One region of the Pantoea sp. Tr-811 genome, then DNA from elsewhere that is predicted to be linked to it. Evidence: riboswitches for the same ligand, from Rfam matches in the RefSeq annotation. Region 1 holds a riboswitch; the other holds the start of a gene.
What was found. A riboswitch is a leader RNA that binds a small molecule or an ion and turns the genes downstream of it on or off. The one in region 1 is predicted to bind cobalamin.
Positions count from the first base shown of each region.

Region 2: another riboswitch for cobalamin. It lies ahead of cobO (cob(I)yrinic acid a,c-diamide adenosyltransferase); the one in region 1 lies ahead of F3J44_RS18865 (TonB-dependent siderophore receptor).

Region 1 is NZ_VWXJ01000012.1:119,434-126,655, forward strand. Features, by position in the region: gene F3J44_RS18830 (TetR/AcrR family transcriptional regulator) at 1-145, opposite strand, end outside; gene F3J44_RS18835 (NAD(P)H-dependent oxidoreductase) at 238-837, shown strand; gene thpR (RNA 2',3'-cyclic phosphodiesterase) at 844-1,389, opposite strand; gene lpxO (lipid A hydroxylase LpxO) at 1,547-2,446, shown strand; gene F3J44_RS18850 (carboxymuconolactone decarboxylase family protein) at 2,543-2,881, shown strand; gene F3J44_RS18855 (GNAT family N-acetyltransferase) at 2,959-3,528, shown strand; gene F3J44_RS18860 (outer membrane beta-barrel protein) at 3,795-4,541, opposite strand; cobalamin riboswitch at 4,701-4,907, shown strand; gene F3J44_RS18865 (TonB-dependent siderophore receptor) at 5,016-7,124, shown strand.
Region 2 is NZ_VWXJ01000026.1:9,807-17,028, forward strand. Features, by position in the region: gene F3J44_RS26920 (cobyrinate a,c-diamide synthase) at 1-1,250, opposite strand, end outside; gene cobO (cob(I)yrinic acid a,c-diamide adenosyltransferase) at 1,256-1,867, opposite strand; cobalamin riboswitch at 1,986-2,205, opposite strand; gene F3J44_RS26930 (hypothetical protein) at 2,372-2,950, shown strand; gene F3J44_RS26935 (C40 family peptidase) at 2,964-3,497, opposite strand; gene F3J44_RS26940 (C40 family peptidase) at 3,635-4,234, opposite strand; gene hda (DnaA regulatory inactivator Hda) at 4,401-5,108, opposite strand; gene F3J44_RS26950 (AI-2E family transporter) at 5,284-6,348, opposite strand; gene F3J44_RS26955 (DUF2066 domain-containing protein) at 6,370-7,222, opposite strand, start outside.

The DNA of each region.
Region 1 (7,222 bases):
CGCCAGCCTCCTGCGCCAGGTGGCCGAGGCTCAGCGCGTCGGTGCCCTGCTGGCGCACGTATTGCCAGGCCACGTCCAGCAGCTGGCGACGCCGTTGTTCCCGGGAAAGCCGCTTGCGCGGTGCTGCCGTGTCATCGCTTGACATGAATAACCTACCAAAAGTAACTTACTAATCGTAACTTACCTTGAGTATATAGCGCTCAAGGCCCAACCGCACCCCCACTCTGGAGAAGCCCCATGCACGCCTTGATCGTGATCGGCCACCACGACCCCGACTCGCTCACCCACGCCCTCGCCCAGCAGGTTGCCGACGGCCTGGCCAGTACCGGTCACGGCAGTGAAATCGCCGACCTGGCCCGCGAAGGCTTCGACCCGCGCTTCGGCCTGGCCGACCATGCCGTGCACCGCCGCCTCGCCCCGCCGCCGGCCGACGTGCTGCTGGAGCAGGCGCGTATCGACCGCGCCGATGCCCTCGTACTGGTCTACCCGATCTACTGGTGGTCGCTGCCGGCGCTACTCAAGGGCTGGGTCGAGCGGGTGTTCAGCAATGGCTGGGCATTCGACTACGAAGGTGGTGTGAACACCAAGAAACTGCACGACCTGAGGGTGCATCTGGTCGGCGTGGCCGGCGCCGATGCGGGCACCTTCGAGCGCCATGGCTATGGCGAAGCAATGCGCGTGCAGATCGAGCACGGCATTTTCGACTACTGCGGCGCCAAGGTGCTCAGTTCGACCTTGCTGGCAGACAGCGAGGGGCCGGACGCCGCCGCCCACCTGCGCACGGCTCGCACCCTGGGCGAGCAGTTGTTCACCCGCGCTGGCCGCCAGCGCGCCTGAGCGGCGTTAGTCCGCCAGGGGCCATTGCGCCAGCGGCCAGTAGCGGCCCTTGCGCGACTCGTACAAGGTGAAGTGGCGGGCGCTGAAGTGAAAGTCCGGGGCCTGGGCCGACTCCGGTGCCTGCCCGCGAAAATCCCGCGACAGGGTAAGGTGCGGGCGGTAGTCGCGGCCCTGCTCCGCGAAGCCCATCGGCAATAACGCCTGCTGCAGGGCATACACCAGTTGGCGCAGTGCCAAGGGCGTTTCCTGGGGTTCGAGCACCAGCGCACCGGCGCGCTGCCAGGCGTTCAGCCGGTCGAGCAGCAGGCGAATCGCCCTGCCTGGCAGGGTCAGGTTGTCTACTGCTGCGCAGATCGCGGGCACTTGGGCTGCATCCACATCACCGAGAAACAGCAAGGTCAGGTGAAAATTCTCGCTGGGCACCGGCTTGCCGCTGCGCAGGCTCAGGCCGCGCCGCCACTGGGCGACGGCGCGGCGCTGGGCGTCGCTGACCGGCAGGGCGAAGAACAGCCGTTTGAAGGGAACGCCACTCGGGCGAATGTCCTGAACCATGGCAACTCCCTCGCATGAAACGTTTGCGCAAACCATAGGCTATTCCACCTAAGTCGCGCCGAATTGACGTAACAATATGTACAAACTAACCCGACGATTGTTTATGCTGGCGGGCTTAAGCCATGGCGCATGGCCATTTTTCGACAAGTAACCGTCCATGAAAATTGCACTCGTACTGATCTTCGTCCTCTCGATCGCCTATGTTCACCTGCGCGGTCGGGTACGCCACAAGCTGACCCGTCAGCTGGGCGACCACTCCAGTTTCCTGGCCCCGGTGAACAGCTTCCTCTACCTGTTCTCCAAACACCCGGCCAAGCCTTACCTGCCGGTGGAAGCCTTCCCCGAACTGCAACCGCTCAAGGATCACTGGCAGGAGATTCGCACCGAAGCCCAGCAGCTGTTGCACGTGGGTGAAATCAAGAAGTCCGACAACTATGACGACGTTGGTTTCAATTCGTTCTTCAAGACCGGCTGGAAGCGCTTCTACCTGAAGTGGTACGGCGAAAGCCACCCGTCGGCAATGACCCTGTGCCCCCGCACCACCGAGCTGCTGCAAGGCATCGGCACGGTCAAGGCGGCAATGTTCGCCACCCTGCCACCGGGTGCCAAGCTGGTGCGCCACCGTGACCCGTACGCCGGTTCCTACCGCTTCCACCTGGGCCTGGATACCCCCAACGACGATGGCTGCTACATCGACGTGGACGGTGAAAAGTACTCCTGGCGTGATGGCGAAGGCGTGATCTTCGACGAAACCTATATCCACTACGCGGCCAACACCACCGAGCACAACCGCATCATCCTGTTCTGCGACGTTGAACGCCCGCTCAAGTACCGTTGGGCCACCGCCTTCAACCGCTGGTTCAGCCGCAATGTGATGGCCGCCGCCGCGGCACCCAACAATGCCAACGACAAGACCGGTGGCATCAACCGCCTGTTCACCCGCATCTACAAGATCCGCGAGCGCGGCAAGGCACTGAAGAAGCGCAACCGCATGCGCTACTACCTGGAAAAGTGGCTGGTGGTGGCCGCCCTGGTGCTGGTGTTCGTGTATATCTGAAGCCCCCTTGCGCCTGTCGCCGCCGTCGGCGGCAGGCGCAAATTGGTCTAGCCTGAAAGCTCCTCCAGAAACCTTGCCAAGGTGAAGACGATGAGCATGATGGACTGGGACGCCTACCGTAAGCAGTTGATGGCCGGCATCGGCGACCTCAAGCAACTCTCCCCCGACACCGTGGCCGGCTACATGACCGCCAGCGGTGCCGGCGCCAAGACCAACCACCTGGACGCCAAGACCCGCGAGCTGATTTCCCTGGCCGTGGCCGTCACCACGCGCTGCGACGGCTGCATCGCCGTGCATTCGCAACAGGCCGTCAAACACGGCGCCAGCCGCGAAGAAATCGCCGAAGCCCTGGGCGTGGCCGTGGCGATGAACGCCGGCGCCGCGCTGGTCTACTCGGCCCGTGCCCTGGATGCAGTAGGCAAGGCCAACGGCTGACGCCAAGGGCGTCGTCGCCCTTGCGCGACGGCGCCGCGTTACCCAGACTTGGCGGCCTAGCCACAGCAGGAACCGCCATGATCCATATCCGCCCCATGACGCCCGCCGACTTCGAGCGTTTCTGGCCCACCTTCCAGGCCGTTGTCCAGGCCCGCGAAACCTATGCCTTCGACCCCGCGCTGAGCCTTGCCCAGGCCCGCCAGCTGTGGCTGGAGCTGCCCTTGCGCACACTGGTGGCCGAGCAGGACGGCGAGCTGCTCGGGTCCTACTACCTCAAGGCCAATGCTGCCGGGCCCGGCGCCCACGTTGGCAACTGCGGCTACATGGTGTGCGAGGCCGCCCGTGGCCGTGGTGTGGCCCGGCTGATGTGCGAGCACTCGCAGAAGCTGGCCCGCCAGGAGGGCTTCCTGGCATTGCAGTTCAATTCGGTGGTGGCCAGCAATGAAGTGGCCGTGGCGCTTTGGCACAAGCTGGGCTTCGAAACCGTCGGGCGCTTGCCCAAGGCCTACCGCCATGCACGCCTGGGGTTGGTCGACTGCCTGGTGATGTACAAGTGGTTGGCCGATGAGCCCGTGGTGGAGAAACCACCGCTGCTGATTGGGCGCAAGAACATCGAGGCCCGGGTGTCGCGCCGGCGCGGGCGTTAGCCGGTGAAGGCCCCATCGCGAGCTACGCTCGCTCCTACGAAAAAATCGTAAATATTTGATTTAACTGATATTTCTGTAGGAGCGGGCTTGACCCGCGAAGCAAGCAGCGTGGTGCATGGCACCGGCTACGCCGGTGTTCGCGGGGCAATGTTCCCTGCGCGACAGCGCAGCCCGCAGGGCTGGGTGATCACCTACGGGACTTGCACAATTATCCCGGTAGGAGCGAGCGCAGCTCGCGATCAGGGCCAAACCTGCCTACATCAACCTCAGAAAGCCAGGCCAACCTTGAAGCCAAACTCGTCACGCTTGAGCTTGTTGTTGTCGGCCACGTCCGAGTCTTCATCCAGCTTGTACTCGGTACGGGTGTAGTAAACGCCCGCCTGCACCGGCATGCCGCCCTGCTGGTTCATCAGCAAGGTGACCTCGGCATAGGGGTTGGTGCGGTCTTTCATGTCGACGCTGTCGCTGCCAAAGTCGTCCACCTTCAGCCGCGCGCGGCCATCGATGCTGCGGCGCGCTCCCACTTCCACGCGCAGGGTCGAGGCATCGAACTGGTGGTTGTAGCCAAGCGCAGCCTTGGCGAACGGCGACTTGTAGGTCAGGCGGGTGTCCAGGTCGTTGATCTCGGGTTCGAAACGGGTCCAGCTATAGCCACCGCCCACCGTCACATCGACGAAGTTGCGCGCGTCCAGCGCGGCTCGCCAGCCAAGGTCGAGGTCGGCCTGGGCTTCCTTGAGCTTGTTGTCGTTCTTCTTGCCGTACTTGGCTTCGGCACCGATCTGGTAGATGAAGCCGGACTCGGCCGTCAGCTTGTTGCCGAAGGTGGCAAAGACGCCGCCCTGGCCCAGGTGTTCCTTGTCCGATTCGCTGCCGCCTTCGAACTTGAATTTATCGTAGGCGCCCAGCAGGCCGACGCTGAACAGCGGTTCGGTGCTCGGTGCCGCCGTGGCCAGCAGTGGGCTGGCAAGCAGGGTGGCGAGGCAGGTGTGGCGCAGCAGGTTACGGGCGAGCATGCACGAAGTCTCCATGACGTTGTGTTGAGTGCGAACGTGCGGTTCGAGACTGCGCCAGGCGCAAAAGTTCGAAAAAAAAACCATAAAAACGCACAACCCGGTGATTCATCACATTTTTCCCTGCACGTGCGTATTTGACGTGCTGGCCTTTCGATGCTCAACTGCGCGCCGTTTTCAGGTGTCCTGCGCCGCCGTGCGCAGGGTGAAACGGGAAGCCGGTGCGTCGTGGTCCACGACAAGTCCGGCGCTGCCCCCGCAACGGTAAGCGAGCGATGCCTTCGACACACCACTGTGCGCCAGCATGGGAAGGTGAAGGCCTCATGCCCCTCGCAAGCCCGGAGACCGGCCTGGAACACTACTTGGCAACCCGCGGTGGGCGGGCGCAGGCCGGTACCTGCGTGCGCACCTGCATGTGGGGTACGCCTTTGCGTGTTTTCCACCGGGATGCATTCATTCCTGCAACAGTGGAACGACATGTCCCGATTCATCCAGCTTCACCCTCTGGCGGCCTGCCTGGCCGTCGCCCTCCCGGCCCTGGCCGACGAGCCCGTGCTGGCCCTGCCTGCCACGGCCATTAACGGCAGCCACGACGCACAACGCATCGACCTGGCCACGCCGACCGAGGCCGGCTCGCGGCTGAACCTCAGCGCCCTGGACACCCCAGCCAGCACCACCAGCATCACGGCTGCGCAGATCGAGCAGCGCAACGACCTCACCGTGCAAGACGCCGTCACCCGCTCGCCCGGCATTACCTTCATCGGCAACCCAGGCGATGGCGGCACCGGCCTGTCGGCCCGGGGTTTCACCGGCCACGGCTCGGTGATGACCCTGTTCGATGGCGCACGCCTGTACACCGGCGCCGGCACCCAGACCTTCCCGGTCGACCCGTGGATGGTCGAGCGCATCGACGTAATGCGTGGCCCGGCCTCGGTGCTGTATGGCGAAGGCGCGACCGGCGCGGTGGTCAACGTGATTCCGAAAAAACCGTTCACCGGCGACATTCGCAACCACCTGCGCCTGGGCTACGGTTCCTGGGACCGCCAGCAACTGGGCCTGGACAGCGGCGGCAGCCTCAGCGAACGCCTGAGCTACCGCCTGACCCTGAACCAGCAGGCCGGTAACGGCTGGGTCGACCGCACCGACTCACGCAGCCTGGCCCTGAGCGCCGCGCTGCGCTTCGACGCCAGCGACGACCTGAGCTTCACCCTCGCCCACGAGCGCGGCGATGCGCAACCGGCCAACTACTACGGCACGCCGCTGATCGACGGCCATTACCGCAGCAGCCTGCGCAAGAAGAACTACAACGTCGACAACGACGTGCAGCGTTATCACGACGAGTGGACCCGCCTGACCACCGACTGGGCGATCAACGACCAGCTAAGCGCCAGCAACCAGCTCTACTACATCAAGAGCCGCCGCCACTGGCGCAACGCCGAGAACTACAGCTGGGACCCCGAGCGCGAGCAACTGGAGCGCCAGGGCTACCTGGAAATCCGCCACAACCAGGAGCAGATCGGCGACCGCCAGACCTTCACCTTCGACCACAGCCTGTTCGGCCTTGCCAGCAAGACGCTGGTTGGCGTGGAGTACAACAAGGTGCGCTTCAACGTCGACCGCAGCAACGGCCTGGGCGGCGACTATGTCGACCCGTGGCAACCGACCCCGGGTTGGTTCCAGCGCGACCCAGCAGGCGAACGGCAGACGCTGTCCACCACCCACACCTTCGCCCTGTTCGCCGAGAACCGCCTGCAACTCACCGAGCGCCTGTCGCTGGTAACCGGGGTGCGCCGCGACCAGAACCATATCGACCGCGACAACCTCATCGATGCCAGCCGCAGCGACCGCAGCCTGCAAGGCGGCAACTGGCGTGCCGGGCTGGTGTTCGCCGTCAACGACGCGCTTTCCGTGTATGGCCAGTACTCCACCAGCCAGGACGGCGTGGACAACCTGGTCAGCCTCAGCCCCACGCAGATGCATTTCGACCTGACCGAGGCCAGGCAGACCGAGTTGGGCCTGAAGCAGCGCTTCTGGGAGGGCCGTGGCGAGTGGACGCTGGCAGCGTTCCATATCGTCAAGAAGAAACTGCTGGTCGATGACCCGCTCACCCATGACGCGCAGCAGGCCGGGCAGCAGACCTCCGATGGCCTGGAGGTATCGCTGGAACTGGCCCTGGCGCACCAGTGGCAGGTGTCGGCCAACGCCGCGTTGGTGCGGGCCCGCTACGACGATTTCTACGAGGTGGTGGATGACGTGGCCATGGACCGTGCCGGCAACCGCCCCGCCAATGTGCCACGGCGTACCGCCAACCTTTGGCTGAGCAAGGGCTTTGGCCAGCAGGTAGAGGCCGGGATTGGCGCGCGCTACGTGGATGCGCGCTATGCCGACAGCGCCAACAGCCAAAGTGCGCCGGGGTATACCGTGGTCGACGCCAACATCGGCTGGCAGGTGCTGCCGGATGTGCGCCTGGGGTTGCAGGTGAACAACCTGTTCGACCGGGCGTACGTGGCCTCGGCGTTCAGTGGCGAGCAATGGGTGATGGGGGCGCCTCGGTCGTATTTCGCCACCGTGGATTACACCTTCTGATTTGAGCCGCCCCTGGTAGGAGCGAGCGTAGCTCGCGATGGGGCGCGCAGCGGCCCCGGTTTTCAGCCCATCGCGAGCTGCGCTCGCTCCTACCAGTT
Region 2 (7,222 bases), on a different contig from region 1:
GAAGGGAAATAGAAGTGCACATAGGAGGCCGTCAGCCGGCCCAGGCGGTACACCGCTTCGTTGCCACGCCCGCCGTTGGGGCTCAGGCCACGGGCGATGGGCTCAAGTTCGGTGCTGGTCAGCGAGTGATGGTAGGTGTGCCCGCGCAGGGTGCCTTCCGGTAGCTCCACCGCTTGCAGGGCCAGGGCCGCCAGGCGCTTCTGCATGGTCGCCTCGCCCGGCAGCAAGCCCAGCAGCGCGGCGCGCTCGCCGGCCACATCGGTGAGCGCATCGAGCAGGTACAGCATGCCACCACACTCGGCCAGCAGCGGCTTGCCCTGGGCATGGTGGGCGCGGATCGCTTCGAGCATGGGCGCGTTGGCGGCCAGTGCGTGGTGGTGCAGCTCCGGGTAGCCGCCTGGCAGGTAGAGGCTGTCTACTGCAGGCAGTTCACGGTCGTGCAACGGCGAGAAGAACACCAACTGCGCGCCGAGGCTGCGCAGCAGGTCGAGGTTGGCGCCATAGGTGAAGGCGAACGCCTCGTCCCGTGCCACGCCGATACGCACGCCACTCAAGGCAGCACTGCCCTGCTGCGGCGCAGGTGCAGCAAAGGCTACCGGCGGTGGCAGCGCCGCATCGCAACTGGCGCCCAGCGCTTGGGCCGCGGCGTCCAGGCGGGCATCCAGGTCATTCAGTTCACTGGCCTGAACCAGCCCCAGGTGGCGGCTGGGCAGTTCGATACCACGCTCACGCGACAGCCCGCCATACCAACGCAGGCCCTCGGTCAGGCTGCCTTCGAGCAACTGCGCATGGCGCAGGCTGCCGACCCGGTTGGCCAGCACACCGGCGAACGGCAGGTCGGCCTGGTAGCGCGCCAGCCCCAGGGCCAGGGCGCCAAAGGTCTGGGCCATCGCCGTACCGTCGATCACCGCCAGCACCGGCACACCGAAGTGGCGCGCCAGGTCGGCACTGGACGGGGTGCCGTCGAACAACCCCATCACCCCTTCGATAAGAATCAGGTCGGCGTCGGCTGCCGCTTCCCACAGCAGCCGACGGCTTTCCTCGGCGCCAATCATCCACAGGTCGAGCTGGTACACCGGCGCGCCGCTGGCCCGTTCGAGGATCATCGGATCGAGAAAGTCCGGGCCGCACTTGAACACCCGCACCTTGCGCCCGAGGTTGCGGTGCAGGCGTGCCAGGGCGGCGGTGACGGTGGTCTTGCCCTGGCCGGAGGCAGGTGCTGCGATCAGCACTGCCGGGCAGCTGCGCATTTCACTCACAGCTCAACGCCCTTCTGCGCGCGAATACCGGCCTGGAAGGCGTGCTTGAGCATGCCCATTTCAGTCACGGTATCGGCCAGTTCGATCATTTCGGGCTTGGCCGCGCGGCCGGTGACGATGACGTGCTGCATCGGTGGGCGGGCCTGGATGTCGCTCAGCACCTGGTCCAGGTCGAGGTAGCCGTGCTTGAGGGCGATGTTCAGTTCATCGAGCACCACGAACTGCACGCTTGGGTCTTGCAGCAACTGGCGCGAAACCGCCCAGGCAGCTTCGGCAGCGGCGATGTCGCGCTGGCGGTCCTGGGTTTCCCAGGTGAAGCCTTCGCCCATCACGTGGTAGCGCACCTGCTCGGGGAAGCGGCGGAAGAACAGCTCCTCGCCGGTGCTGTTGCGGCCTTTGATGAACTGCACCACGCCGCAGTGCATGCCGTGGCCCAGGGCGCGGGCGAGCATGCCGAAGGCCGAGCTGCTCTTGCCCTTGCCATTGCCGGTGAGCACCAGCAGCAGGCCGCATTCGTTGGGGGAATTGGCAATGCGCTCGTCGATGATCGCCTTCTTGCGCTGCATGCGCGCCAGGTGGCGTTCGTCGCGTTCGGTGGGTTCGCTCATGAAGGGTTCTCCGCAGGCTGGCGCCGCGTGAACAGCGACGGCAGGTAAAAGGCAGGCAAACGGAGAACGCGCAGGAGCAATGGCACAAGCCACGGTGCACCGCGCATCACCCTCCGTGATGCCGTTGGCAGTTTCAGGCCGGTCTCCGGGCTTGTGAGCGGGCCTTGGCCCGGAGCCTGCGCGCCTTCCCAGGGGTTCACCCAGTGGCTGTGCGCAGCTTCGACTCACCTACCGTTGCGGGGGCAGCGCCGGATTCGCGCCTTGTTGGCGGCCACCGGCTTCCCAGTTTCACCCTGCCCAGTGGGGGCTGGCAGGGCACCTGAAACACGCGCGAAGGTTAGAGGGTTGCACCGGGACCGTCAATCGAACCCCGCCGCCGCGCACTGGCAAAAGTGGCCTGGATCAATGGCCGATCCGTCGGCTTGTGCCACACTGAGCAAGGTGATATCACATGGCCATCATTTTCGGCACGACGCTATCACAACGACAACAGGAGTGCGCCGCATGCAAGGCCAGATCATCAACAACCCACGCCTGGAGTTCCTAAGCCCGGTACTGGAGCGCTGGGTCGACTGCATCGACCGTTTCAACCAGTTCAACGGTGATGCCGAAGCGCCCTACTGGCACGGCATCCAGACCAACACCGGAATGCTCGCCGCCGCTGCCTGGCAGGCCGAGCTGGCCACCCTGCAACAGTTTGCCAGCAACAAGCAGCGCGACGAGGGTGAGCTGGAGGGGCGCTGCGACCTGTCGATCTGCAGCGCCGAGGAGGCGCTGTACCTGAGCGTGAGCCAGCGCTGGCCGAAGGTCGCGCGCCTGGACATGGCCGCAGCCCTGCAGGAAACCACCAGCATCGCCCGGCACATGGCCTACGCCAGCCAGTTGCGCGCCGGTGCGCTGTTCATCACCCCGTGGAAAGTTGGCCAACACGCCAGCCCCGAGGAGCTGCAAGACTTGGTGGAAGACCTGCAGAAGCACAACGCCTGCGCCATCGCCTGGTACTTCCCCTATGCCTACCGCAAGCTGCACAACCAGATGGGCCAGTACTACCCCGGCGTGGCGCTGCTGCTCAAGCAGGCGTGAGCCGGGCAGTGTTTCAGCGGTTCTGCGCCAGATTACCCTGCGGGATCACGCGCTTGGCCTGCAGGTAGGCCTTGGACCAATAGCTGTTGGACAGGTAGTCCAGGCGCACCGTGCCGCCGGTGGAAGGCGCATGCACGAAGCGCCCCTCGCCCACGTAGATGCCCGCATGGCTGACCTGTGAACCACCGCCCGTGGCGAAGAACACCAGGTCGCCGGACTGCAGCGCGTTGATGTCCACGGTTGGCGCGCGCATCACGATCATCTCCCGCGTGGAGCGCGGCAGGCTGATGCCGGCCGCGTCGCGGTACACGTAGCCGATCAGGCCGCTGCAATCAAAGCCCGAGTCCGGGGTGTTGCCGCCCCAGCGGTATGGCGTGCCGACCAGGCCAATCGCGCGGATCAGCACGTCGTCTGCCAGGGGCGAGCCTTCGGGTTGGCTATAGGTAATGCGTGGCTGCACCACGGGGGCCGGCGCCGGGGCACGGCTGGAGCAGGCGGCAAGCAGTGCCACCAGGGAAAGGAATGCGAAGCGCGCCATCATCGCCATGGCCAGAACATCCTGTCTGAGACCGCAGGGCCGCAGCCGAAAAAGAGTTGAGAATTTAGATTAGACGCTTTCTGTAAATGCGCACGGCGGCGAGCTTTTTCAGCTACGCCGCCGTGGCAGGGTACATCATTTTGATATCAGTTGCGCGCGATATTGGTGGTCGGCGCCATGGCCAAGGCGCGCTTGGCTTCGATGAAGGTCTTGCTCCAGTAGCGGTCACCGAGGCTGTCGATGCGCACACCGCCGCTGCGGCGGCTGCTGGAGTGGATGAACTGGTTGTCACCCAGGTAGATGCCGGCATGGCTGACGCGGCCACGGCCATTGGTGCTGAAGAACAGCAGGTCACCCGGCTTGAGCTTGTTGCGGGCTACCTTGGGCGCATCGACGTTGATCATTTCGCGGGTGGAGCGCGGCAGGTTCATGCCGGCCTCTTCGCGGAACAGGTAGCCGATGAAGCCACTGCAGTCGAAACCGGACGCTTCCGAGGTACCACCGAAGCGGTAGCGGGTGCCGATCAGCGACATGCCACGCTCAAGGATGCTGTCGGCCAGCACCGGGAGCTGATAAGGCTTGCTGCTGGAGAAGGCCTCCAGGTCATCTTCGGTGGCCTGTTCTTCTTCGCCGAAAACGGAAGAAGCAGAAGCATGGGCCTTGGTAACCGATTGCGAGGCAACCGGGGTGTGATCCTGAGGCTGGGAAATCGGGCCTTGGGCCGCGCAGCCAAAAAGCAGGGTCACGAGTGCGAGGGGCACGAGGGGTGCGAAGCGCTTCAGCATGGGCACGACCGTGTCTGTAATCCTTTAGAAGGGGGAAACTATGCCCTCTATCACGGCCATTTGCAAATTTTATCGAAAAAGATGTGACTTTTTCGTTTTGCCCCTCAGAGCCCAGTGTTTACGGGCTTTACCAGCCGAGGGTTTCCTTCAGGAACGGGATGGTCAGCTTGCGTTGTGCCTGCAGTGAGGCTTGATCGAGCCGTTCGAGCAGGTCGAACAGCGCGCTCATGCTGCGCGTGCCACGGGTAAGGATGAAATGGCCGACTTCGTCGGTCAGGTGCAGGCCACGGCGCGAGGCGCGCAGCTGCAGGGCGCGCAGCTTGTCTTCATCGGACAGGCCGCGCATCTGAAAGACCAGGGCCAAGGTCAACCGCGACTTGAGGTCGGGCAGCTTGATCGGCAGTTCGCGGGGCGACGCAGAGGCCGCCAGCAGCAGGCGCCGGCCGCTGTCGCGCAGGCGGTTGAAGAGGTGGAACATGGCCTCTTCCCAATCCGCCTTGCCGGCGATCACGTGCAGGTCGTCGATGCACACCAGTTCGTACTGGGCCAGGTAGTCGAGCAGTTCCACGCCGCGGTCGAGCAGTTGCGCCAGCGGCAGGTACACGGCCGGTTCGCCGCGCTGCTGGAAGCGGTGGGTGGCGGCCTGCAACAGGTGGCTGCGGCCAACGCCCTGCTTGCCCCACAGGTAGATGAGGCTCTCGGTCCAGCCGGCATCGGCTTCGCATAGCCGCTCGACATAGCCCAACGCCGCGGCATTGGCGCCCGGATAGTAGTTGATGAAGGTGGCGTCATCGCGCAGGCGCACACCCAGGGGCAACTGGATCGGTGGTTTCATGCTCGCGGGCAGTCGGGACGACCGCAGGGGGCCTTTGGTGAACAATGTGCAAAGTCTATACCCGCATTGCGGGGCGCACAATCACGCAGGCAGATAGCGCAAGGAAAATCAACGAGTTGCGGTGTGTGGCGAGGGGCCTGGGCGTTGAAGATTTCACCTCGGGCCCCTGCTGTCATCAAAGATCCGGGTCAGGATCACCCCCATACATGTCCGATTCCTTATACAGATCGTGCACATGCCGCAGCAGCACCATGATCACCGCCGCCACCGGCAGCGCCAGCAGCACGCCGGTGAAGCCGAACAACTCGCCACCGGCAAGAATGGCGAAGATCACCGCCACCGGGTGCAGGCCGATGCGGTCGCCCACCAGCAACGGGGTCAGCACCATCCCCTCCAGCGCCTGGCCGACCATGAACACCGCCACGATGCCCAGCATCGGGTACAGGTCGCCGCCGAACTGGAACAGCCCCGCCAGCAACGCCGCGCCAATGCCGATGATGAAGCCCATGTACGGCACGATGGCCGCCAGCCCCGCCAGCATGCCGATCAACAGCCCCAGCTCCAGGCCAACCAGCATCAAGCCTGCCGAATAGATGATGCCCAGGGCGACCATCACCAGCAGTTGCCCACGCACGAACGCCCCCAGTACCTCGTGGCACTCGCCCGCCAGGCTCACCACCTGCTCCTCCCGCTGGCGCGGCAGCAGGCTGCGCAGCTTGGCCATCATCAGGTCCCAGTCGCGCAGCAGGTAGAAGCCCACCACGGGGATCAGCACCATGTTCGCCAGCCAGGCGATCAATGCCAGGCTCGACGCGGTCGCCTGGGACAGCACCACGCCGACGATGTCGGTGGTCTGGCCCATGTGCTCGCCGATGGCGGCCTTGATCTTGTCGAACTTCCAGAAGCCATCGGCCAGGCCCAGCTTGTGCTGCACCCAGGGCAAGGCCACGTGCTGCAGCCAGTCGAGGATCTGCGGCGCCAACTCGTACAGGCGCACCAGCTGCTTGGCCAGCATCGGCACCAGCACCAGCAGCAGTGCCATCAGTACCAGGGTGATCAACCCGAACACCACCACCACGCCCCAGGTGCGCGACAGGCCCAGGCGCTCCAGGCGATCGACCAGTGGGTCGGCCATGTAGGCCAGCAGGATGCCCACCAGGAACGGGGTGAGGATGTTGTGCAGGCTATAAAGAAGCACGAGTACCAGCAAACCCGTGCCGATCAAGATCCAGCGGCGCATATCAGTCACCAACGGTACTCCTTACCAGTGAAAACGCAGGCCGTCGAACGGCTTGGCCGCGGCGGGCGGCGGGTTCGTGCCAGGCGTTGTCCCTGGGGCGGCCGGCGCCGGCGTGGCAGGCGCCTGCTCGGCCGGCACTTCCTGCAACTTGGCCAGGCCAAGCTGGGCACGCAACTGCTCAGGGCTGCCGCTGACGGCATAGGTCAGGGTGCCACCCTCGGCCAATTGCAGGTGTGGGCCATAGGGTTCGAGCACGCGGCTGAGTTCGGCATAGCGCTGCAGGTTCATGCCTTGTACCTGCAGTTGTACCTGGCCACTGCTGCCAGGCTTGGTGACGTAGCGTGGCGCCAGGCGGTTGCTCACCGCCAGCATCACCGCATCGGCCAGGGCCGCCTGGTCGGCGCCCTCGGCAGTGCCCTGCTCACGCTGGTTACCCAGCCACAGCTGCCATTTGCCCTGCCACTTGCCATCGGCTTGCTGGGCATGCACAGCCAGCAGGGCATCGGCGCCATAGCGCTCGGCCGCCTCACGCAGGGGCGCGGGGTCGTTGCCTTCGAGCTGCTTGGCATTGGCCACCAGTTGCTCCTGCAGGTCGGCCAACGGCAGGCGCAACGGCAACCCACGGTGCTGCGCGGCGTGGCGCAGCGGTTGGGCACTGGCCTGGCCATCGCCGACCAGGTTACTGCCCTCGGCGCTGTCGTTCAGCCACCAGCTGAGGATTGACGGCCGGTTGCTGCCCCACAGGGCCAGGCCCGCCTTGCGCAGGGCCTGCTCGGTGCTGCCCGGGTCGAACTCGACCAACACCGCCTCTGGCGGCCCAGCTTCGGTGCCGACCTGGTTGACGATACGCTGCGGGTCTTTGCGCAGCTCGGCC